Regions from separate parts of the Neomoorella humiferrea genome, predicted to be linked through region 2. Evidence: riboswitches for the same ligand, from Rfam matches in the RefSeq annotation. Region 2 holds a riboswitch; each other region holds the start of a gene.

Region 1 (5,815 bases), 1.1 Mb from region 2:
TTGGCTATGGCCCTGATGGCGTCTTCTTTGAACTCTAGGGTTACGCCGTCCATCTCGAACAGCTTCTGATACTGTTTGACCAGGGCATTGCGGGGTTCCGTAAGCACCCGGACTAGGGCGTCCTCATCAAGGGCGTCCAGGGTGACGATGACCGGCAGCCGCCCGATAAACTCGGGGATTAAACCGTACTTCAACAGGTCTACGGGCTGGACCTGTTTTAAAATGTCGCCCACCTGCACGTCCTTCTTACCCTGGATTTCGGCGCCAAAGCCCATGGTCTTCTGGGAGATGCGGTTCCTGATGATTTTATCCAGGCCGTCGAAGGCGCCGCCGCAGATGAAGAGGATGTTGGTGGTATCCAGCTGGATGAATTCCTGATGGGGATGCTTGCGCCCTCCCTGGGGAGGTACGCTGGCAATGGTCCCCTCCAGAATCTTCAAGAGGGCCTGCTGAACACCTTCGCCAGATACGTCCCTGGTAATGGACGGGTTTTCCGACTTGCGGGCGATTTTATCGATCTCGTCGATATAGACGATACCCTTTTCCGCCTTCTCCACGTCATAATCGGCCGCCTGGATGAGCTTTAGCAGGATGTTTTCTACGTCCTCACCCACATAGCCGGCTTCCGTAAGGGAGGTGGCGTCGGCAATGGCGAAGGGTACATTGAGTATCTTCGCCAGGGTCTGGGCCAGCAGGGTTTTACCGCTGCCGGTGGGGCCAAGCATGATGATGTTGCTCTTCTGGAGCTCAACGTCATCCATCCTGGCACCGAGGTTGATGCGCTTATAGTGGTTGTATACTGCCACGGACAGGGCCTTTTTGGCCTTATCCTGGCCGATGACATATTGATCGAGGATTTCCCTGATCTCTTTGGGTTTAGGCAGCTCACCCATCTCCAGGTTGAGATCCTCGTTCAGTTCTTCCTCGATTATCTCGTTACACAGTTCTATACACTCGTCGCAGATATAGACGCCGGGGCCGGCGACCAGTTTTTTAACCTGGTCCTGAAGTTTCCCGCAGAAGGAACACTTCAGCTGGCCCTTATCGTCGGTATATTTATACATGTTTAGTTCACCTCGCCGTCCCTATTTACGGGGCAACTCGCGCTTGGTGATCACCTCGTCGATTAAACCGTACTCTTTGGCTTCCAGGGGCGTCATAAAATGATCGCGGTCGGTGTCCCTGGCAATCTGTTCCACGGGTTTACCGGTAATGTCGCTCAAAATACGGTTTAAAGTATCCCGGATGGCCAGGATACGCTTGGCGTGGATCTCGATATCTACGGCCTGGCCCTGGGTGCCGCCCATGGGCTGGTGAATCATGATCTCGCTGTGGGGCAGGGCGAAACGTTTGCCCTTGGCGCCGGCCGCTAAAAGAAAGGCACCCATGCTGGCCGCCAGGCCGACGCAAATGGTAGATACATCGGGCCGGATATACTGCATGGTGTCAAAGATGGCCATCCCTGCAGAAATGGAGCCACCGGGGCTGTTGATATATAGGTGGATATCTTTATCGGGATCCTCCGCTTCCAGGAAAAGCATCTGGGCAATCACCAGGTTGGCCACATGATCATCTATGGCGCTGCCCAAAAAAATGATACGGTCTTTTAGCAAGCGGGAGTAAATATCGTAGGCCCGCTCGCCCCTGTTCGTCTGCTCAACGACAACCGGTACCAGGATAGACACTCCTTATCCCACCTCCATAGGAAAATGTTACTCCCCTGCAGCAGCAGTTTCTCCCTTCTCCTCTACTCCGCCTTCCCGGGGCGGAACGGCCACGCTGTTTTCCACCAGAAAATCAATGGTCTTTTTGATCATTATATCGTATTTCAGGAAAGACAAGTCGCCCAAATTTTTCCGGACTTCTTCGGGATCCTGCCGGAAGGCGCGTGCCATTTTGTCGATTTCCGCCACCACCTCTTCTTCAGTGGCCTCAATATTTTCCGCTTTTGCTATGGCCTCCAAAACCAGCTCCGTCTTTACTTCCCGTTCCGCTCCGGGCCGGAATTCTTTATCTAGATCTTCCATATTCTTCCCGTTTTCTTTTAAGAACTCATCTAGAGTTATTTTTCTGATCTGTAAGTTGCGCTCCAGTTCGCGGATGCGAGCAGCGATGCGTCGTCTGACCATAACCTCCGGGAGATCTACTGTTGCCGCATCTACGACCTTGGCCACCACCGCCTGCCTGACGGCGGCATCGATTTCCTGGCGCCGTCTTTCCTCCAACCGACGGCGGATATCCTGGCGCAGTTCGTCTAAGGTTTCGCACTCGCTCACGTCTTTGGCGAACTCATCGTCTAAGGGCGCCAGCTCTTTTCGCTTAATTCCCCGTACGGTAACCTGAAAGACGGCTTCCTTGCCTGCCAGATCCTTTTGATGGTAGTCGGACGGAAAGGTAATGTTTATGGTACGTTCTTCATTCACCCTGGCACCTACTAGCTGTTCTTCAAAGCCGGGGACCAGTGTGCCCGAGCCTAATTCGAGGGTAAAATTGCTGCCCTCCAGGCCGGGATGGGGTTCTCCATCTACCGTACCTTTAAAATCGATAACGACGATGTCACCTACCGCTGCGGGTTCGTCTTCGATGTTTTTCAGGGTGGCATACCGTTCCTGCATGCTTTTAAGGTAGGCGTCGACGTCTTCTTCGCCGACCCGAACCTCGGGTTTTTCTACTTCAACCCCCTTATAGGGTCCCAGCTGGACTTCAGGTTTTACCTCGACCTTTGCCTTAAAGATTAAAGGCTCGCCCTCTTCTACCTTGACTATTTCTACTTCCGGCCGGTCGATGGGTTCCAGGCTGTGTTCGGCCAGGGCTTCTTCATAAGCCGGCGGCACGACAATTTCCACCGCTTCGTCATAGATGGGCTCTTTGCCTATATAACGCTCGAGGATAAAACGCGGCGCCTTTCCTTTACGGAACCCCGGTATGTTTACCCGCTTTACCAGGCGGCGATAGGCTTGATCTATGGCCTTTTGTACCCTGGGGGCTTCCACTTCTACTTCCAGAAGTACCTGATTTTTATCCAGCTTCTCGACGGTTGCCTTCATTACTTAACTGCTCCTCCCTGATCCCTACTACGTTTAGCATATTTCGCCGTTGCCATTACCTTTTCCTGCCGCATCCTTAAAAAGCAGCATTTAGAATAACACCTCGGACAGGTTAATACCCGTGCCGAGGCCCTCAGCGAAAAATATGGAGCGGAAGACGGGATTTGAACCCGCGACCCTCGCCTTGGCAAGGCGATGCTCTACCACTGAGCTACTTCCGCCCGTAATAAGGTACTCCCTTTCCGTAGCGTTATCTTAGCAGATAGCACCGGTCCTGTCAAGCTTTCTGCCGCCAATTTTTGTAGTTATGCATTATTGTATCATCAACCTTTTGTAAAAGATTATGGACGAGGATTTCCACCTGACCCTCAATCATCCGCAAAAGAAAGCGTTTATACGGCGCTGACACACTTTTACGAGACAGGTAATCGTCCAAAAGGGCTTCCAATACTTCCAGGTTTATAAGCCTTTCCCTGCATGACATCCGGTAATCCCCTTCCTGTGAGCGGGCCCCAATGCTACTAAAAAATTAAGGGCGGCGCGAAAACTTAAGGCCGCCCTGAAACTCAATGCTTAATAAAAAATCAGCATCAAGGTACCGGCAGCCTGGCGATCATAGCTTAAAAAGCCTTAGACCCATGGCTTTGCGTCCCCCCCTTTCGGTGGGGTTTGCCTTTAGCGGTAACATTTTACTTTTTATTACGCTATTCGACATCAATACCTTTTTTCCTGCAAAATAAAAAAACAACCCGGCTAATTCCGGGTGTGGTAGGAAATTTATATTTAAAAAGGAGGTCAGAGGGCTTTGCTCACCTGTATATTAACATGCAGGAGTTATAATTGTATTAACGTCACTTTAAAAATACATTAAAATATATGCCCGGCAATCTAGCTTTTATCTAATTTTTCGCCCTTTGCCATGCTCTCCAGGAGCTTGGCCCGGCCGGCCACGTTGTTAAGATGCTCCAGCATGGCATTGCGCGCCTCCCGCGGTTTTTTATTGCGGATGTTTTCTATGATTTTCCGGTGTTCCGTAACCACGAGTTCGCGATGCCACGGAAAAGTTTTACCATAGCGTAAACTCAAATGGAAATACTGCCTGATAATGTGCTCGATGGTGCTGGCGGTTTGAATAAAGATGGGGTTTTTGGTAGCCAGGGCTATAGTGTTGTGGAACTGATAGTCGGGTTCGATGGTGATTTCTCCCCGTGTTATCTCTTCTTCCAGTCTTCTTTCCGCCGCCTCAATGGCCTCAAGATCTGCCTCGTCACGCCTCTCGGCCGCCAGGGCAGCGGCTTCAGCTTCCAGGGCCCGGCGAAACTCCACCCAGGAAAGGAGCTGTTCGTACTCCACTTCATTTATCTGGGCGAGAACGTCCTCGGCCTCCAGGGGAAAACGCTTGATGTAAATCCCGTTGCCGTGCCTGATCTCCAGGATACCGCTCGAAGAGAGGACGGAAAGCCCCTCCCTTAATGTAGGGGTGCCCACGCCGAACATTTCACTCAGCTCTTGTACGGGCGGCAGGCGATCGCCAACCTTATATTCGCCTGATTTTATAAGCTGAAGAATACGCTCCACCACTTCTTCATACATTTTCTTTTTCCTGATGACTAGCCTTTCTTTCATAAACATCACGCACCTGTACCTGACTGTAAATAAATTCCCATAGCTGCCGCCCAATCGTTTTTATCTCTTTTAAAGCGAGGTCCAGGCCTTCATAAATCCGGCCCGGACCTCGCACGGCGACTTGATTTTCCCTATTTCTTTCTGACCTCCACCTGGGCCAGCTTTTCGTAGAAACGAATGATGGCCCCGTGGTCGGCATCCCCCAGCCCGTCAACCTTTAAGGCCTGGAGTATTTCCATAACAACAGCCGTCAAGGGCAGGGGCACGCCCGCCTCATGGCCGGCCGACAGGGCATTGGCCAGGTCTTTAATGTGTAAATTGATGCGGAAACCGGGTTTGAACTGACCGGCCAGCACCAGGGGCGCTTTGGCATCCAACACCGTGCTCCCGGCCAGACCGCCGCGGATGGCCTGGTACACCAGCTCCGGGTCGACTCCGGCTTTGGTGGCCAAAACCAGGGCCTCGGACATGGCAGCGATGTTCAGGGCGACAATAATCTGGTTGGCCAGCTTGGTAACATTGCCGGCGCCAATTTCACCCGTGCGGACCACGGAAGAACCCATGGCCTTTAAAATATCGTAGCATTCATCAAAGTCTTCCTGCCTGCCACCCACCATTATCGAGAGGGTGCCGTCGATGGCCTTGGGTTCGCCGCCGCTTACAGGCGCATCAAGCATACGCACGCCCTTTTCGGCCAGCTTTCCGGCTATTTCCCGGCTGACCATAGGATCGATGGAACTCATATCGATTAAGATAGAACCGGGGCGGGCCCCTTCAATAAGACCGTTGGGTCCTAATACGGCCTCCTTTACATGGGGGGAATTGGGGAGCATGGTGATGAATTTATCGCATCTTTCGCCCACTTCACGACAGGAAGAGGCAGGTTCCGCGCCGGCGGCAACCACATCGTCTACCGCCTGCTTGTTGATATCATAGACCACCAGCTCATAGCCGGCCTTTAAAAGATTCTTGCTCATGGGTTTACCCATGATACCCAAGCCGATAAAACCGATTTTGCCCATCTTTTTGGCCCCTTTCTTTAAGTTTTCTATCCTGGAAAATTACTTCTCTCCAGGCTGGCTTTGTTTTTGCTTCGGCATCCTTGCCTTTAGAATTCGGCCTTGGACATTTTGTCCTCGATG
Region 2 (5,815 bases):
GGACAGTGCTACCTGATTTTGCTTTTACAACATCTGTACCAAGGTCTTGTTGTAAAATCATTGCAGAGCTGCCATCTTGAAGGGTACCGTCACTTTTAACACCTGGCACATTTTCCAACTGAAGCCACCTAGCTGTTGTTCCCCAACTCCAGCTGCCGTCAGGAGGAGCACCCTGTCCGTAATAGTATTTTCCGCCCCAAGGGTTCTTGTCCTTCCACCTTTCCAGGTAGGGGCCGTTCCATGTAGACGGGGCACCCCCACTCCACTTATTTTTGTCCACAAGGCCAGGATCTACACCCCAATCTGTTGACGACGGCGGCCAAGTCCCGGTATCTGTATACGCATTCAGCACCGCTGCCTTAATCGCCTTATAATCCGCTTCCGCCGCCGCCACCTTGCCCTTTTCGATGGCCTTGAAGGCGTTGGGTGCGATGATGGCGGCCAGGATGCCGATGATGGCGATGACCACCAGAAGCTCGACAAGGGTGAAACCCCGCTGGTCCCGCGCCTTTTTCAGTCTCTGCCACATAAATAAATCAACCTCCTTGATTTTTTTGCCTGCGCTTTTTGCTTTCCTGCTGCCAGCCCGCCGGGGAAACCTACAAGTAAATCACCCCCCTCTTACCCGCATTATTATCCCCGATCTCAAACGCGGCAGGATGCAGAGTTATCCTGGCACTCCTCGACATTGAACCGCCGGCCAGGGCATTGTCATGAGGGCAGGCTGCTAGGATAGCCACCGGCAAAACGAGAAAAAAGATACCCCCGCGCCTCTACCTTATGCCGCCCAGCATCTGAAAGTAGGGCAGAAAGACCGAAATTACGATCACCCCCACAATGCCACCAAGCCCGACAATCAGGATTGGTTCTATGAGTGAGGCCAGGCGGGCCACGACCGCCTCCAACTCCTGCTCATAAAGAGTCGCCACTCGTTCTAGCATGGCATCCAGGGCCCCAGTTTCCTCGCCTACCGTAATCATCTCCACCACCATGGGAGGGAAGACGCCGCTCGCTTCCAGTGGAGTCGCCAGGCTCTGCCCATCGCGAACGCTTTCTGCCGCCCGCTCCACCGCGCCAGCCACCACAGCATTGCCCACCGTACGCCGCACTATTTCCAGGGCCAGCAGGACCGGTACACCGCTGTGCAGGAGGGTACCCAGGGTACGGCTGAAACGAGATAGAACCGCCTTATGATGCAGGGGACCGAAAATTGGTAAACGAAGGAACAAACGGTCGACCTGGTAGCGCCCCGCTGGCCTTTGCTGCCAGCGGTAAAACCCGTAACTGGCGCCGGCCAGGAAAAGGACCAGAAAAGGCCACAAGCGCCGTAACCCTTCACTTAGCCCCATAACCAGGCGCGTCGGCCAGGGCAAGGGCACCTGCAAGCTGTTCAACATGACCTGGAAGGAAGGCAGGACATAAGTCAGGAGAAAAATAACTACCAGCAGGGCAACCATGCTGACTATCGCCGGGTAGGTCAGGGCTGACTTGACCTTTTCCTCTACCTCATGTTCCCGTTCCAGGTGCCCGGCCAGGCGCTCCAGGGTCTCGTCCAGGGCCCCACCCAGTTCACCGGCCTCTACGGTGTGAATGAAAATAGGCGGGAAGACCCGGGGCTGCCGTTCCAGGGCCCGATAAAAGGCCTCCCCGGACTCCAGGTCCTGGAGAAGCATACCGATACTTTCTCGCAGAGAAGGATTTTCTGCCTGTCGCTGTAAAATATGCAAGGCCGTCACAATCGGCAGGCCAGCCCCCAGCATGGTCGCCAGCTGGCGGCTGAAGAGGGCCAGGTCGCGACGGGATACCGGACGCCGGAGAAGGCGCCGCCAGTCCCTCGCTGGGGTTACAACTGCCGGCCGGCAGTAAGTAATAAAAATCCCTTGCCGGCGCAGTTCCCTGATGGCCAGTTCCTGGCTTTCCGCTTCAATTGTCCCGCTAACTGCATTCCCCCTGGCATCCCTTCCCCGGTAGGCAAAATTCATGCTTTCCCTCCAAAATATAAATAGCCACCGGCAACAGGGAAAGATAGAACTCTTCCCCGGCAGCCCGGCGGCCATGGACAGCGTCTACAGGCCCGTAGCTTTGCGCCCCTGGCTTTCGCCAGGTTTGCCTTGAACGAGGATATATGGACATTAATTCGTCATAAAAAGGCAAGTTCCTGCTAATCCTGGCTCCGTTAACCATTGTTTAATTCTCTATCCGTTATTACCCCTCTGGTGACCAGCTGCCGCAGAGCCATGTCCATGGTCTGCATGCCGTAGCGGGCTCCCGTCTGCATGCTGGAAACAATCTGGTGGGTTTTACCCTCGCGGATCAGATTCTTGACAGCCGGGGTAGCAATCAGCACTTCCACGGCGGCGACCCGACCCTTCCTATCGGCCCGCGGTAAAAGCTGCTGGGTGATAACCCCTTCCAGGGTGTCAGCCAGCTGGATACGGACCTGTCCCTGCTGGTGGGGCGGGAAAACGTCAATGATCCGGTCCACGCTCTGGATGGCACTGCTGGTATGTAAAGTCGCCAGGACCAGGTGGCCCGTTTCCGCGGCCGTGATGGCCGTGGCAATGGTCTCCAGATCGCGCATCTCGCCGACCAGGATAACATCCGGGTCCTGACGCAGGGCGGCCCGCAGGGCACTGGCAAAGGAACGGGTATCTGAACCCACTTCCCGCTGGTTGACGATGCTACGGCGGTGCTGGTGCAGGTATTCGATGGGGTCTTCCAGGGTAATAATATGGCAGCTGCGTTCCCGGTTGATTTTATCCACCATGGCCGCCAGGGTGGTGGACTTGCCGCTACCCGTCGGCCCCGTCACCAGGACCAGGCCGTGCTGTCGTTCCGCCAGCTCGGCCACCACCGGCGGTAATCCCAGGGTTTCCAGGCTGGGTATTTCCCTGGGTATAAGGCGGATGGCTGCGCTAACGCTCCCCCGCTGGTGAAAGACATTGACCCGGAAACGGCTTACGCCGGGCAGGGAGTAAGCCAGGTCTATTTCTCCCCGCTCTTGCAATACCTCCCACCTCTCGCCCACCATAGGCCGTACCAGGGCGGCCGTCATCCCGGCATCAAGGGGCTCCCACTGGCGCTGAACCTGGAGTTCGCCGTGGACCCGGAAAACCGGCGGCAGGCCAACAGAGAGATGGACATCGGAGGCCCCGGCGGCAGCCGCCGCCCGTAGGATGGTTTCAATGTCGAACATTTTAATCCTCCCGGATAAAGCCAGGATAACAAACGCAAGGATTTTTAATAGCCAACTGCTACCAATGTTAATAAACAACGTATGGTGCCGGGCTAACTGCAAAGGGCAGGACTATGAATTCAAGATCAATGGAAGTATATGCCACCCGGGACAGTACAGTCTGGTCTTTACAAACCGCCCAGGGAAACACGCAGGACTTCACTTACCGTGGTAATTCCCTGGCGGACTTTTTCCAAGCCGTCCTCGATTAAAGGCACCATACCGGCAGCTACGGCCGCCTCTTTCAGAGTCATGGCCGGTGCCTTGGCGGTCACCAGGCTGCGGAGTTCTTCATTCATCACCAGTACCTCCTGGATGGCCGTCCGGCCGGCATAACCGGTAAAGCTGCAGCGCTGGCAACCCCGACCCCGCCAGAGTTCTTCTACTGCTGGCAGCCAGGTCTTTTCCAAAGACCCCGGTTCGGGCCGGTAAATCTCCCGGCAGTGGGGGCAGAGCCGGCGTACCAGCCGCTGGGCCACTACGCCGATAAGGGAAGAGTTGACCAGGTAAGGTTCAACGCCCATATCTAAGAGGCGGGTGACGGCCCCGGCAGCGTCATTGGTATGAAGGGTGCTGAACACCAGATGGCCGGTGGTCGCCGCCCGGACGGCGATGTCTGCCGTTTCCCGGTCGCGAATTTCTCCTACCATAATGATATCGGGATCCTGGCGCAGGATAGACCGCAGCCCGGAGGCAAAGGTCAAGCCTGCCTTGGGATTGACCCGCACCTGGTTGATGCCGGGCAGCAGGTATTCTACCGGGTCTTCAATGGTAATGATGTTTTTTTCCGGCGAGCTTAAAATGTTAAGGGTGGCATAGAGGGTCGTCGTCTTACCGCTACCAGTGGGACCGGTAATGAGGAGCATGCCGTAGGAACTGTGGATGAGATTCTCAAAGCGTTCTTTTATGGCCGGCAAAAATCCCAGGTCGTCCAGGGAGAGGAGCATGGCCTCCTGGTCCAGCAAGCGCAGAACGATCTTTTCCCCGTAAACTGTGGGCAGGCTGGAAACCCGCAGGTCGACGTTGCGTTTACCCAGGGTAAACTGAAATCGACCGTCCTGGGGAAGGCGCTTTTCGGCAATATCCATGCCCGCCATGATCTTGATCCTGGAGATCAGGCTGCTTAGAACCCCCAGGGGCAGGCGGGTTAACTCCCGCAGCAGGCCATCCACCCGCAGGCGTACGCGCACCTCCCCCTCCTGGGGTTCGATGTGGATATCGCTGGCCCGCATCTGGATTGCCTGCTGGATAAAGCTGTTAACCAGCCGTACAGCCGGTGCCCCTTCGGTACCGCCGGCACCGGGAGCTTCCAGGGCAGCGGCGGCCGCCTCGCTCATGCTGGCAGCAGTTTCCTTCTGCCAGAACCTGCTCAAAGCCTCTTCAATTTCCCTTTCAGCAGCTATAGCCGGCATGATCTCCTTGCCGGTAGCCAGGCGCAGGTCGTCCAGGGCCAGCAGGTTCAAGGGGTCGGCCATGGCTACCAGGAGACGGTTACCGTCCAGGCGAATGGGAATGGCCTGGTAGCGCCGCGCCAAGCCCTCCGGCACCAGACGCACCACCTCCGGGTCCAGGTGGTAGTCGGCCAAGACGACTTTGGGAATGCCCAGCTGAAATTCCAGGACTTCCAGGATGCTCTCTTCGGTGATGAAACCCAGCCGCACCAGTACCCTTCCCAGGCGTTCGCCGGTACGCTTTTGTTCCCGCAAGGCCTCCTCTAGCTGGGCCGGGGTGATCATCCCGGCCGCAATTAAAAGATCCCCCAACCGCCGCCGGGTATCCATCTTGCTCCCCTCCCGCAACATTCATTCTTTAGCAGGCGAGGGTGGCTAACCTCCGGAAATTCCTCAGCAAATAACCGCCATAATCTCCTCTAAACTAACCGGGGTAACCTGCACCCTGCCCAGCCGTTCCGGCAGGACCATGCGCAGCTGGCCCTGGCGGACTTTTTTATCATGGCCCAGGGCCGCCTGGAAAGCAGCAGGTTCGACGGCCGGCAAATCAACCGGCAGGCCCGCCCGCTGCAGCAACCGCACCAGGCGGTTGGTTTCCTCTTCCGAAAACATTCCCCGCCGGACGGCCAGGCGGGCGGCAGCTACCATCCCCATGGCCACGGCTTCACCGTGACGGTAGGCGGCAAATCCTGTTACGGCTTCTACGGCATGACCGATGGTGTGGCCAAAATTTAAAATAGCCCGCAACCCACTTTCCCGCTCATCCCGGGAAACTATTTCTGCTTTCAGGGCACAGGAGCGCAAAACGATGGTTTCCAGGACACCTTCTTCTCCATTCAGGGCGCCTTCCAGGTGATCCTCCAGGTAGGCAAAAAAGCCGGCATCCATGATCACACCATACTTAATGACTTCTGCCAGGCCGGCCCGGACTTCCCGCGGCGGCAGGGTGGCCAGGGTTGCCAGGTCGGCTATGACGGCCGCCGGCTGGTAAAAGGCGCCGATGAGGTTCTTACCCCGGGGATGGTTGACGGCCACCTTACCCCCTACGCTGGCGTCCACCTGGGCCAGGATAGTGGTGGGAATCTGGATAAAAGGAACCCCACGTAGCCAGGTGGCGGCGACAAACCCC
Region 3 (5,815 bases), 260 kb from region 2:
ACCTGCAATACAAAACTATCATTTTCAAGCATCTTTTTTATGGCTTCTGCGATGCTGGCACCTTCCGCAATAGATGGTATTTCACGGGAATCCGAAGTAAGCATGTTCCTCTATAATTCCTCCTTGAAAACGTCGAGTAAACTATTAAGGGGCTTACCTTAAGCTCCCCGCTTTAAATTCAGCCGCTTAATACTCGGAAGAATGTTGCCCCTGAGGTTGGCGAGCCCCCGCATGTACGGGGGCGTCAGGGGCACCTTCACCACGTATGGAACACGAATGATCTCCTGGAGGTACTCTATCGCTATGCCGTAGCTTTTCTGTCCCAGACGAAAGACCACGTACTGGTCAAGGCTTGCAACCGTTGCCCCGGCTATTGCCATATACCTTCCTCCTCGTTCACTCCGATTTCTTTAGCCCTGCTGGAGCTCGTCCGCCAGAGCTGCAATTTCCTCGATAGCCTGGGCAAGCTCTTTCATGCCTTCTGCTTGCTGGCGGCTGGCGGCGGCTGCTTCTTCTGCCGCTTTACTGGCTTCCTGGGCAGCCGTACTTATCTGCTCTACTCCTCTGGCTGCCTTTTCTACCCTTAGGAGGCTTTCATCTGCCTGCTTTTTAACCATTTCCACCCCCTCAACGACCACCCGCATATCGGTTTCAATAAGGTCAAGGTCGGCCGTTGTTTTTTGGGCTTTTTCCGCTTCCTTTTGAATTACATCCCCAATAGTAGTAATGTCCCACTGTACGTTCATCACTTGCTCTTGAATGCCCTTTACCATTTCCTTGATCTGCTCGGCGTTGCGGGCACTCTCCTGGGCAAGGTTCCGGATGTCTGAAGCTACTACCGCGAACCCCTTACCGTACTCGCCGGCCCGGGCTGACTCTATAACGCCGCTTACCGCCAGCATGTTGGTCTGGATGCTTACGCTCTCTATGGTGTCTACTATCTTATCGATCATGCGGGCGTTCCACTCTAGCTGGTTAACCTTGTGTACGTTCTCAAGGTTGGTGGCTGCCGCCTGCTTGATCCCTTTAATCAACTCATTTACCCTGACTTTGTTCTCAGCCAGCAAGTCACTAAGTTCCTGTACTGCAGATTTAGACTCATCGGCCTCCTTCGCAATTACTCCCATCGATTTTTCGATCTGCTTGATGGCGGCGGAGAATTCCTCAGAAGCCGATGCCTGTTGCTCTGCCGATTTCGCTATTTGATTTAGGGCGGCGTTAATCTCTTCTGCCGAACGGCTGGCCTCCTCAATGGCCGAGGATAGTTCCTCCGCCGCTGCCGCCAGGCCCTCGGCCGATTTGACCACATCAGTCGAGTGCTTGAGTTCATCAGCCAGATCGGCTAAATTATTACTGTTATTGCTTATCTCCTCTAGTGCCCGGGCCTGTTGCTCAACCCCCTGCAAGGCCTGCTCAGTGGCGCTGGCCTGCTCCTCAGCAGTCGCAGCTATCTGTTCGCTACCTTTCTGGAACTCGGCTACCGCTTTTTCTACTTCCGTGACCAGCTGCTCAATCCTAGCAGCTCCTTCCACTACTTTGGCTACAGAAGTAGTAATCTTCTTAAGCTCTTCCGTGATAGTCTTACCTTTTTCCGCCTCGCCCCTGGCTACCTCAGCTGCCTTGTTGATGGCTTCAGCCACCGTGCGCACGTCTTCCTGCACACTGTCTACTATCTTCCGTATGTCGCTGGCCGCTTTCTCGGAAGTCTCTGCCAAGGTTCTTACTTCGTCCGCCACTACAGCAAACCCGCGGCCGTGCTCCCCAGCCCGCGCCGCCTCAATTGCAGCGTTCAGGGCTAGAAGGTTTGTCTGGTCGGCTATCCTTACTACGGTCCGGACGATCTCGTCAATCTTGGACGCCTCTTCTTCCAGTTTTGCTACGACCCTGGCCGACTCCTCGTTCCTGGCTGCGCTGGCGTCTACCCCTTGGATCAAAACCTCAATATCGTCAATCATGCGGCTCACCAGATTCTTTATGGCTTCACACCGGTTCAAGGATTCCCGCGCTTGCTGCACCGAAAGCTTGGCAGCTTCGCCGATAGCTTGGATAGCGGACAAGGACTGTTGGGTAGCGCCGCTCGCTTTCTGGGCTCCGCTGGCTATTTGTTCCATGGCAGTTCGTAGTTCTTCTACCGCGCTGGAGGCTTCCTCCACGCCGGCAGAAAGTTTTTCCGCCGCGCTGGCTATCCGCTCGGCAATCTGTTGCAGCTTTGCAAAAGTCCGTGCCTCCATTTCTTTCTTATCGCTTTCTTTGTCCGGTTCACCCTTGCGAGTCTCGCCGTATATTCCTCGGTTGGCAGAAGGTAAAGGCTCCAATGTTTTAGAGGCATTAATTGCCATGATTACAAACTTCTCCTTAATGTTTTCGGTATTTGTTTAACCATTTTAACCAAACATTGTTTGGATACGATAGTGACTAGAGGAAATAATTTTCGTCTAGCAAAAAATAAAGGGAACAGGTTACCTGTTCCCTCTACGAGCCTATACAATTCACTTTATCTCCTCGAAGGTCCACCGGCAACCTGGCAACCATAGCTTATACAAGCCTTAGGCCCATGGCTTTGCGACCCCGTCTTTTAACGGGTTTGCCCTTAACGTTGACTTATTTAACAATTTGCTTAGTATCAGGGGTGATCGGGTGTAGTTAGTTTTTGCCAATTATAAGTCTTCAGGGTAGTTCCAATTTAACCGCCCTTTAAACATTTGGCGTTATCGCTTATCGGGAAAGCAATCTGCTATTTTTCTTCAAAAGATCCACTATCGCCAGCTTCTTCCTGTAAAGGCAGCTAGGTGAGTGCCAACACTTTGCCCTCCTTAATCTGGGCTGTTAATTCTTCGTAACTTTGAAGGCTGGCCGGCAAAAAACCTGCTGCAGCCTGGCGATAAAACCCATGAAAGGGGCTTAAGGCTCTGCGCCAATGTCTTTCGACATGGTTTGCCCTTGAGCATAAGATACGCAGGGAAAGTGAGTTTAATGTTGATTTAGGGGAATTATGGAAAAAAAAGAATGATTTTACCGCGGGCGAGACAGAGGGAAAGAAGGTAAAATAGAAAGAGGATGGAGAGAGGATTTGTTTCCAATAATAGGGAGGTTTGGGAATTATATACCCCCCCCCCCCCCATTTCTATATTTTGCCATTTTAACAATCTCCTTCCAAATTCCTTAGGTGTAATTATATATTCGCGTTTTTTTTCCAAAATCCTCCCAAAAAACTACAACAACGCAAAGTTAATTATGGCAGGTAAAACGTTCCGACTCCACGTTGCTTATCTTCTTTTCTTATGGATGAGGCCGAGCTTAACCTTCTTATGGAAGATATGGGCAACAAAGCGGCAACTATTGTCAATCTGCGCCCGGAGATCGGCGAGCTGATAAATGAATTAGCAGAAATACAGCCGTCGACCATAAAGGCCCTGGTGCATTTCATAAAATCCATGAAGCAGTCGTTGCATTCAAAGTGAAACTTATTTAAGCCGCCCTACATAGAAGCCCGCCCGGCTTCCTTGCCAGGTGGGCTTGTTTTAGCGAAAGTTTTATTCTCGTCTTTGAATCTCCCCTGTTACCCTGTCAATAAAGGTACGCAGCGGCACACTGCCCGTATCCCCGGCGCGGCGTTCCCGGACAGATACGGTACCTTCGGCTGCTTCCTTATCCCCCACCACCAGCATGTAAGGGATTTGTTCCAGCTGCGCGGTGCGGATCTTGTAGCCGATTTTGTCGTTGCGGTCGTTGACGTCGGCCCGGATGCCAGCCCGCACCAGTTCTTCTTTCACCTTATAGGCATATTCATTATGACGGTCGGTGATGGGCAGCACCCGCACCTGTACCGGAGCCAGCCACACGGGAAAGGCTCCGCCGTAATGCTCGATTAAAATGCCGATGAACCGCTCTATACTGCCGAATACGACCCGGTGAATCATTACCGGCCGGTGTTTCTGGCCGTCTTCGCCGATATAATGAAGGTCGAATTTTTCCGGCATGAGGAAATCTAGCTGGATGGTGCCGCACTGCCAGGTCCGGCCCAGGGAATCCTCCAGGTGGAAATCGATTTTGGGGCCGTAGAAGGCTCCGTCTCCTTCATTGACCACATAGGCCATGCCCCTTGCCTCCAGGGCCTGGCGCAAAGCCGAGGTAGCCGTTTCCCAGATCTCATCCGAACCCATGGCATTGTCCGGCCGGGTGGAGAGCTCGACGTGATACTTAAAGCCAAAGAGGCTGTAGAAACGATCCACCAGGTCGATGACGCCCTGGATCTCTGCCGTTATCTGGTGGGGCAGCATAAAGATGTGGGCGTCGTCCTGGGTAAAAGCCCGTACTCGCATGAGGCCGTGGAGGACGCCGGATTTTTCATGACGGTGCACCAGCCCCAGCTCGGCCAGGCGCAAAGGCAGGTCGCGATAGCTGTGCTGCTCTGATTTATAGACCAGAATGGCTCCCGGGCAGTTCATGGGTTTGATGGCGTAATCGGCCTCGTCTATCTTGGTGAAATACATATTTTCTCGGTAGTGATCCCAGTGGCCCGACTGCTCCCACAGGGAACGGTTCAAGATTATGGGCGTGCGGATCTCCAGGTAGCCGGCTTTGCGGTGCTCTTCCCGCCAGAACTGTTCCAGCTCGTTGCGAATAATCATGCCCTTGGGATGGAAAAAGGGAAAACCCGGCCCTTCTTCCTGGAGGCTGAAAAGGCCAAGCATAGCCCCCAACCGCCGGTGATCCCGCTTTTTAGCCTCTTCCAGACGATGGAGGTATTCTTCCAGGTCTTTAGCTTTGGGGAAGGCGGTGCCGTAAATCCGCTGCAGCATAGGATTGGCCTCGTTGCCCCGCCAGTAGGCCCCGGCCAGACTGGTGAGTTTAACGGCCTTGAGATAGCCGGTACTGGGAAGATGGGGCCCGGCGCAGAGATCGATAAAGTCGCCCTGGCGATAAGTGCTAATGGGCACCCCTTCCGGCAGGTCGTTAATGAGCTCGATTTTATAGGGTTCGTTGAGGCGGCGGAAGAGTTCCAACGCTTCCTCCCGGCTGATCTCCTGCCTTTCCAGAGGGAGATCCTCCTTAATAATCTTGGCCATCTCGGCCTCAATGGCGTTTAAATCATCTGGCGTGAATTTATGCTCGCTGTCGAAATCATAATAAAACCCGTCGGTGATGGCCGGGCCGATACCCAACCTGGTGCCGGGAAACAAATGTTTCACTGCCTGGGCTAATACGTGGGCCGCGGTGTGGCGGTAAGCCAGACGCCCACCTTCATCGGCAAAGGTCAAAATCTCGAGGCGGCATTCCTCCGGCAGAGGACGGGTCAAATCCCACACTTCGCCGTTAACCCGCGCCGCCAGGGCTTCCCGGGCCAGCTTCGGCGATATGTCCCTGGCCACATCTAAGGCCGTAGTACCGGCGGCATATTCCCTAACGCTGCTGTCTGGTAAAATTACCTGCATCATTGTTCCCTCCGAAAACCGTGGTAAATAAAATAACTCCCGTCCCGCAAAGGGACGGGAGATTATCCCGTGGTTCCACCCTTCTTCAGGGGAAGCCCCCCCTCTAGGGCTGATAACGGTGCCGACCGGCCGGGCTTACTGTTTTTCGGCCCGGCAGCTCCGGAGTGGTGCGGCGCCCTGCCGTCGCCCGGGATGCTTCCAGCCGCGGCATCCCTCTCTGGAGGGCCGTTCCAGGGGCCTTGTCTCCTTCTTCGCCGTTATGTACATTATACCGGCATCAAACAAATTGTGTCAAGATTACCTCCAGCCTGCCAGAAAAGCCTGAACTACACCGATCAATAAACCCAGGAGACCACCCAGCCATTCTATATAACGCAATT
Region 4 (5,815 bases), 1.2 Mb from region 2:
CCGGGTTTTACCGTGAGGCGCCCCTAGAGCGGCCGGTGGTTGAACAGCGCTTGTGGTTGCTGACTGATGACGCGGCCCTGACCCTGGGGTATAAAAATACTGTCTTTGGCGCCGAGCCGTACAACGCCTTTACCGTTTTAAGGGCCCGCTTCGACCGCTGGCTGGCGGCACAGGCTGTGGCGGCCGGGGCCCTCTTGATCAATGAAACCGTTGTCGAGGACCTCCTCTGGGAGAAGGACCGCGTCGTAGGGGTGAAGACGGGACGGGCCGAAGGTGACGTCCGTGCCGATGTGGTAATAATCGCCGAAGGCGCCAACTCCCTTTTAACCCAAAAAGCAGGCCTGAAAAAAGACGGCACCAATACCAACCAGCTGGCTGTAGCCGTGAAAGAAATCATTGCTCTGCCCCGGGAAAAGATTGAAGACCGCTTTAACCTGGAAGAAGGCCAGGGTTGTACCATCGAACTTTTGGGAGACGCCACCAAGGGCATGATGGGCACGGCCTTTATCTATACCAACAAAGACTCCCTATCCGTAGGGGTGGGTGTTCTCCTTTCGAGCCTCATCCGGCGGCGTTTAAACCCCAACGATCTCCTGGAGCACTTAAAAAGTCATCCCATGATCCGGCGGTTGTTGAGCGGCGGCGAGATTAGGGAATACCAGGCCCACCTGATTCCTGAAGGCGGCTACCGGGCCATTCCCAGGCTCTATGGTAACGGCGTTCTGGTGGTCGGCGACGCCGCCATGCTGGTCAACGGCATCCACCGCGAGGGGTCGAATCTTGCCATGACTTCCGGATTGCTGGCGGCGCAGGCCGTCCTGGCCGCCCGGGAAAAGGGCGACTACAGCGCGGCCACCCTAGCGCGCTACCGAGATATGCTGGAGGAGAGCTTTGTCTTGCAAGATCTAAAAAAGTATCAAGATGCTCCCTTTTTCTTTGACCAAAATCCCCACTTTTTCATCCTTTACCCCCAACTCCTTTCCCGGGCGGCCAGGGAGTTCTTGACCGTCGACAATGTACCCAAGCGGGAAAAGCAGAAGCGCATTTGGAGGGAAATTACGGCCGAACGCAGCCGTATACAACTGGCCGGGGACCTTTACCGCCTCTGGAAGGTGATGGGATGATGCGCCTGGAAGATAAACTTTTCCTCAACCGCTACCAGACGGATAAACACCCTCACTTAAGGATCAAAGACCGGGAAGTTTGCCGTCACTGTGAAGGCAAGCCATGCACCTTTATTTGTCCGGCCCGGGTATATGTTTGGAATGACAGGGAGGAGAGGATCGAAACGGCCTACGAGGGTTGTGTGGAATGCGGCACCTGCCGCTATGGCTGTGCCCATGATAACATCGACTGGCGTTATCCCCGCGGCGGCTTCGGCATCCTTTATAAATATGGATAAACTTTCATGGGCAGCTTTGCTAGGAAAACTATAGAAGTGTTCCCGTGACCATCGAGCAGATCATCAAGCTCCTCAACCTGGACCTGTCCTGGGAATATGCAGCCATGATCCAGTATATCCAGCACGCCAGCATGCTTACCGCTCCCCAGTATGTGGCCATTATTGATGAAGGGCTTCAGCATGCCCGGGATGAACACGAACATGCCGTAAAGCTGAGTGACAAAATCCAGTAACTTGGCGGCATCCCGACGGTCCAGGTGCAGGAAATCAAAATCTCCCTCAATGACGTCGAAATGTTGCGCCAGGACTGGGGGTCGAGTATGACGCCCCGAACCGTTAACTGCAGCGTATTGAACAACTGGAAGCCTTAAAATTGTACGACGTCGCCCAGGTCATCAGGAAAATTGCCGTAGTGGAGCAGGAACATATTCTTGACCTGGAGAAGGCCCTGGGCACTCAGAAGGTAAGATAACTAGCAATTTGCGGCAGGGGTAAATTGACATTACTTTTTCCTAAGAGAAGGAATTTGTTGAGCGAGGTCGAATAAAAAATATTATAGCAACTGATTGGAGGATAATTTCTGTGCTGGCAAAGTGTATAACAGAAATTAACATAAAAAACAAAAATAGCCAATGGGGGGGGGGGGGGGGGGATTATATGCCTTGATTGTAAATATTTGGAAAAAGATCTCCCCTCTATTAGCCCCCTTAAAATTATTGCCAATAACATTCCTTCCAACCTCTCCACTGTTACCTTCCATAACACCTCCAGGAACGAAAATTTCCATGTAATTTTTTGGGAGAAATATCCGGGGGTGATTGGACTACCGTCACCGTTCCTTCTCCCTCGCTCCCAGGGTTCCCTAAGAGATATCTATCTCTTAAAGCAAATAAATTAAAGTGTTTAAGGGCAAACCACTCGAAAGGGTGGGACGCAAAGCCATGGGTCTGTAGCCACTATGTTGGTATGACTGCCAGGCTGCCACTTTAAAGTCGGTTTTTAATTTTTCCTTAACTTTTAAAGGGTTTAAAGGGCAGCCAGGCAAATTGCTCGTGGCTGCCTTTGCTATTTCTAGATGGAAGGAAGGCGGGGGGCGGGTTTATGCAAAGGGATATGGTTACCAAAATTTTACTAGAGATTCGCCGGTACTGGCCGGCCCTGTACTTACACTCAGCTGCGGTGGCCAACTTTGCCTTAAGGATAGCCATGGAGCTGGGAATAGAAGCCCGTCATTGCCAGGACGTGTTAACGGGTGCCCTCTTGCATGATGCCGGCAAAATGCATGTAAGTTTGGAGATATTGACGAAACCGGGGCCACTGACAGAGGCAGAATGGGGGCAGATGAAAAAGCATACCGACTATGGGGCCGACTGGGTGGAACAAAGAGGGGGCAACGATGAGGTGGTAGCAGTTATTCGCTACCATCATGAATGGTGGAATGGAAACGGTTATGCCGGCCTTAAATATGAACAGATCCCCCTGCTGGCCAGGATAGTAACCATCGCCGACGCTTTGGATGCCATGACGGCGTCGCGCCCATATCGTAAGGCGATTGCAATTAGTGAAGCCCTGATGGAAATACATAGCGGGAAAGGATTGCAATTTGACCCGGACATATTAACCGTCTTAAGGCAAAAGGCCACCTACGAACCGGCAACCTACCAGGAACCCCGCACCCTTGCCAGGCAAATCGAAGTAGAAAAAGAATGGCTCGCGAGGTTAATTAAGATTTACGGCGATCTTACCCATCCTTTAATAATTGCCCAAAGTCACTGGTTGGACAAGTTGGTGTTAAGCATTTATAAGTTACAAGAAGGGAAAAGAAAGGAAAAACCTCTCTTTATGGGAGAAAGAGAATTTTTAAACCTGACTAAAAACTAGAGCAGTGGAGGGGGGCAGGTGTGCAGGAGTGTAGCCAGTGTACCCGCAAGACCCCAAATCGTTCTTGCGTCGATTGCGATTATTTCATGAGTCCCGGCCCTTTACGCCGGAAGCCACCGGTGCCCATAGGCATTAGCCTGGTTGCCGCCGATGGTAAACGTTATGCTGGCCGTATCCTCGTATTGAATACCATGGAACTGGGCCTGGAAACCCAAGCTCCCGTTCCCGGTCAATATCGAATTTATTTACAGCAGCATCTCAGCCTGGATGTTGCAGGGGTACCCACCAGGGGCAAGGGCAACATCCACCTTTTTGACATTTTAGCTGTTTACCGGGGTGAGGAAACAGCCAGCCGCCTGGGTAATGAAGAATACCGTTTGCTGACGGATAGCACCGGGGACTTCATTGAGCAAGTATCCCAATTAGTTCCCGCCCATTTACAGGAGCTGGTTAAAGAACGACTGCGTGCCGAGTTAGAAAGCTCGGAGATTTTTAACGCCATGCGGTTGGGCAAGGTGATGCGTTACGAAAAGGGGCGGTTTCGCCATCTGACAGGACAGGCTGACCTGGAACTGCCCCTGCCGGCAATAGAAAATTTAATGCGCCAGGCAATAGACCGGGGAACCCATTGCCGGGAAGTAATAGTAAGTGAAGACGGTAAAAGGATTTATGACCTGCACGGGATACCCCTTGACTCCCGGGCAGGGGGCCTGGTGGCCTTTGATCTTACCGAAATTATTGAAAAGGAAAGGCAGATGCGCCGCCAGGAGATGGTGGCCTACCGGGAAGCCGTGGCTGCCGTCACCAATGGGCGCCTGCAGCTTTTGACTTCAGAAGAAATGGTAGCTGTATTATCCCAGGGGAAGGAACTGGCAAGGGGAGTAGTTAACAAGGCTGCTGACATAGCTTTGGCTCGCAACAAGTTATGCAGTCTGTTACCCGCGGCTTTTAGCGCCCGTGCGCACGGCATGGCTTTATCTTTAACGGAGGCTTTGACCAATACCTTAAAACATGCTACGGGTGGTGAATGGGTGGTCCGGCAGACGGATGCGACCATCCGGATAATTATTCAAGACCAGGGCCAGGGAATTAAGATAAAAGATTTACCCAAAGCGGCTTTAATGCGACATTACTCCACCCAAAATTCTCTTGGTTGCGGGTTTACTTTAATGCTTTATTATGCTGATAAAGTTTATCTAACTACCGGTTCCAGGGGAACCACCCTGGTTCTGGATTTCCATCAATCAGCAGGTGAAGATAAAGAAATCTGTTCTCCAGCTTCTTAAGTAAAGAAAGAGAAGGAGCGATATTATGCTGGCAATCACTGTGACCAAGGGCGATAATGGGCGCTGTTTAAACCTTAAAGGGGAGTTAGACATGGAAACACTGGCCAAGCTGGAGCAAGCAGCAGAAGTGCAGGAAGGAGAGCGGCAATTGGAAATAAACCTGGCAGGGGTATCCTTTATAGATTCTACAGGTCTCAGGGGTTTATTAGAAATACAGCGCCGGTGGTCAATGAAGGGGGGTGAGGTACGGGTTATTAACCCCTGTCCGGAGATTGCCGAAGTTTTCCGGCTCGTAGGTATGGAAGAACTTTTAGATTGTAGCGATCAGAGCAAGGTAACCGGGGGTGAATATTAAATGTCCCTGGATACCGGTGGCAAGGGGAAACAAATAATACATGCCGGTATACAGGGTGCCGGGTGTAGTATTCCAGCAGACCTGGAAGGCGGCGACTTTTTTGATTTTATTCCCCTGGGTGAAGACCAACTTATTGTTGCTATCGGAGATGTAATGGGCAAAGGTATGCGTGCCGCCGGGCAGATGAAGGAGCTTTGTACAATCTTACATGCCTGTACCAGGAAAGATCTGTCCCTATTGGAAATCATAAATCAGCTGGCTGCAATCGGAGGAAAGCGGCTGCATCGCGCCGGTTCCTTTGCCACCCTGTGCCTTATTTCTTATGAACGGCAGCATAATTGTTTAACCTGCCTCAGCGCCGGACACCCGTCTCCGGTAATATTTTCAGGCCGTAATATCCACGTACCCCGGGTAAGGGGGGTGGCCCTGGGTTTCCTGGAAGAATACCAGGGTACTCGACCGGAACAAGTTGTCCTGTCTTGCGGCGATGTAGTTATCTTGTATACCGATGGCCTGGTAGAAGCCCGCGATGCCAATGGTCAAAATTATGGTTTAAATCGCCTTGAAGAGATAGTTGCCGCCAATACTTGCCTGGATGCAGTTGAACTCCGGGAGGTTATCTTAAATGACTTGTTTACCTTTACCGGCTGCAGGCAGCAAAGGGATGATGTAACCCTGGTAATACTTAAGAAAGACCTGGAAAGGGGGGGTGAGTGTGTTGGAGATCAAGGTAAATAAAGAAAAGGAAAAGGCCACCCTGCTGGTAGCGGGAGAATTGGACTACAGCAATGTTGCCCAGCTGCAGCAAGAGATTGCAAGGCAGGAGGCTCCCGTGGTGGAGGTAGTTCTTAAGGACCTGCAGTTTATGGATTCCTCTGGTGCCGGGATGCT

Evidence for each region. A riboswitch is a leader RNA that binds a small molecule or an ion and turns the genes downstream of it on or off. The one in region 2 is predicted to bind cyclic di-GMP.
Region 1: another riboswitch for cyclic di-GMP. It lies ahead of MHFGQ_RS02580 (hypothetical protein); the one in region 2 lies ahead of MHFGQ_RS08205 (type II secretion system F family protein).
Region 3: another riboswitch for cyclic di-GMP. It lies ahead of MHFGQ_RS09585 (methyl-accepting chemotaxis protein); the one in region 2 lies ahead of MHFGQ_RS08205 (type II secretion system F family protein).
Region 4: another riboswitch for cyclic di-GMP. It lies ahead of MHFGQ_RS00350 (HD domain-containing phosphohydrolase); the one in region 2 lies ahead of MHFGQ_RS08205 (type II secretion system F family protein).

Annotation. Positions count from the first base shown of each region.
Region 1 is NZ_CP136419.1:512,143-517,957, reverse strand. It holds gene clpX (ATP-dependent Clp protease ATP-binding subunit ClpX) at 1-1,064, opposite strand, end outside; gene clpP (ATP-dependent Clp endopeptidase proteolytic subunit ClpP) at 1,086-1,685, opposite strand; gene tig (trigger factor) at 1,713-3,047, opposite strand; tRNA gene MHFGQ_RS02585 (tRNA-Gly) at 3,194-3,268, opposite strand; gene MHFGQ_RS02580 (hypothetical protein) at 3,325-3,531, opposite strand; cyclic di-GMP riboswitch class I at 3,645-3,731, opposite strand; gene MHFGQ_RS02575 (FadR/GntR family transcriptional regulator) at 3,936-4,673, opposite strand; gene garR (2-hydroxy-3-oxopropionate reductase) at 4,805-5,695, opposite strand.
Region 2 is NZ_CP136419.1:1,575,885-1,581,699, forward strand. It holds gene MHFGQ_RS08200 (prepilin-type N-terminal cleavage/methylation domain-containing protein) at 1-529, opposite strand, end outside; gene MHFGQ_RS08205 (type II secretion system F family protein) at 774-1,982, opposite strand; cyclic di-GMP riboswitch class I at 2,038-2,121, opposite strand; gene MHFGQ_RS08210 (type IV pilus twitching motility protein PilT) at 2,177-3,196, opposite strand; gene MHFGQ_RS08215 (GspE/PulE family protein) at 3,364-5,016, opposite strand; gene aroB (3-dehydroquinate synthase) at 5,080-5,815, opposite strand, start outside.
Region 3 is NZ_CP136419.1:1,839,415-1,845,229, forward strand. It holds gene MHFGQ_RS09575 (HD domain-containing protein) at 1-104, opposite strand, end outside; gene MHFGQ_RS09580 (chemotaxis protein CheW) at 159-380, opposite strand; gene MHFGQ_RS09585 (methyl-accepting chemotaxis protein) at 411-2,339, opposite strand; cyclic di-GMP riboswitch class I at 2,513-2,599, opposite strand; gene MHFGQ_RS09590 (hypothetical protein) at 3,318-3,461, shown strand; gene thrS (threonine--tRNA ligase) at 3,534-5,438, opposite strand; gene MHFGQ_RS09600 (DUF445 domain-containing protein) at 5,733-5,815, opposite strand, start outside.
Region 4 is NZ_CP136419.1:56,624-62,438, forward strand. It holds gene MHFGQ_RS00335 (FAD-dependent oxidoreductase) at 1-1,124, shown strand, start outside; gene MHFGQ_RS00340 (4Fe-4S dicluster domain-containing protein) at 1,124-1,402, shown strand; gene MHFGQ_RS00345 (ferritin-like domain-containing protein) at 1,447-1,635, shown strand; cyclic di-GMP riboswitch class I at 2,301-2,388, shown strand; gene MHFGQ_RS00350 (HD domain-containing phosphohydrolase) at 2,504-3,283, shown strand; gene MHFGQ_RS00355 (ATP-binding protein) at 3,304-4,569, shown strand; gene MHFGQ_RS00360 (STAS domain-containing protein) at 4,595-4,924, shown strand; gene MHFGQ_RS00365 (PP2C family protein-serine/threonine phosphatase) at 4,925-5,662, shown strand; gene MHFGQ_RS00370 (STAS domain-containing protein) at 5,640-5,815, shown strand, end outside.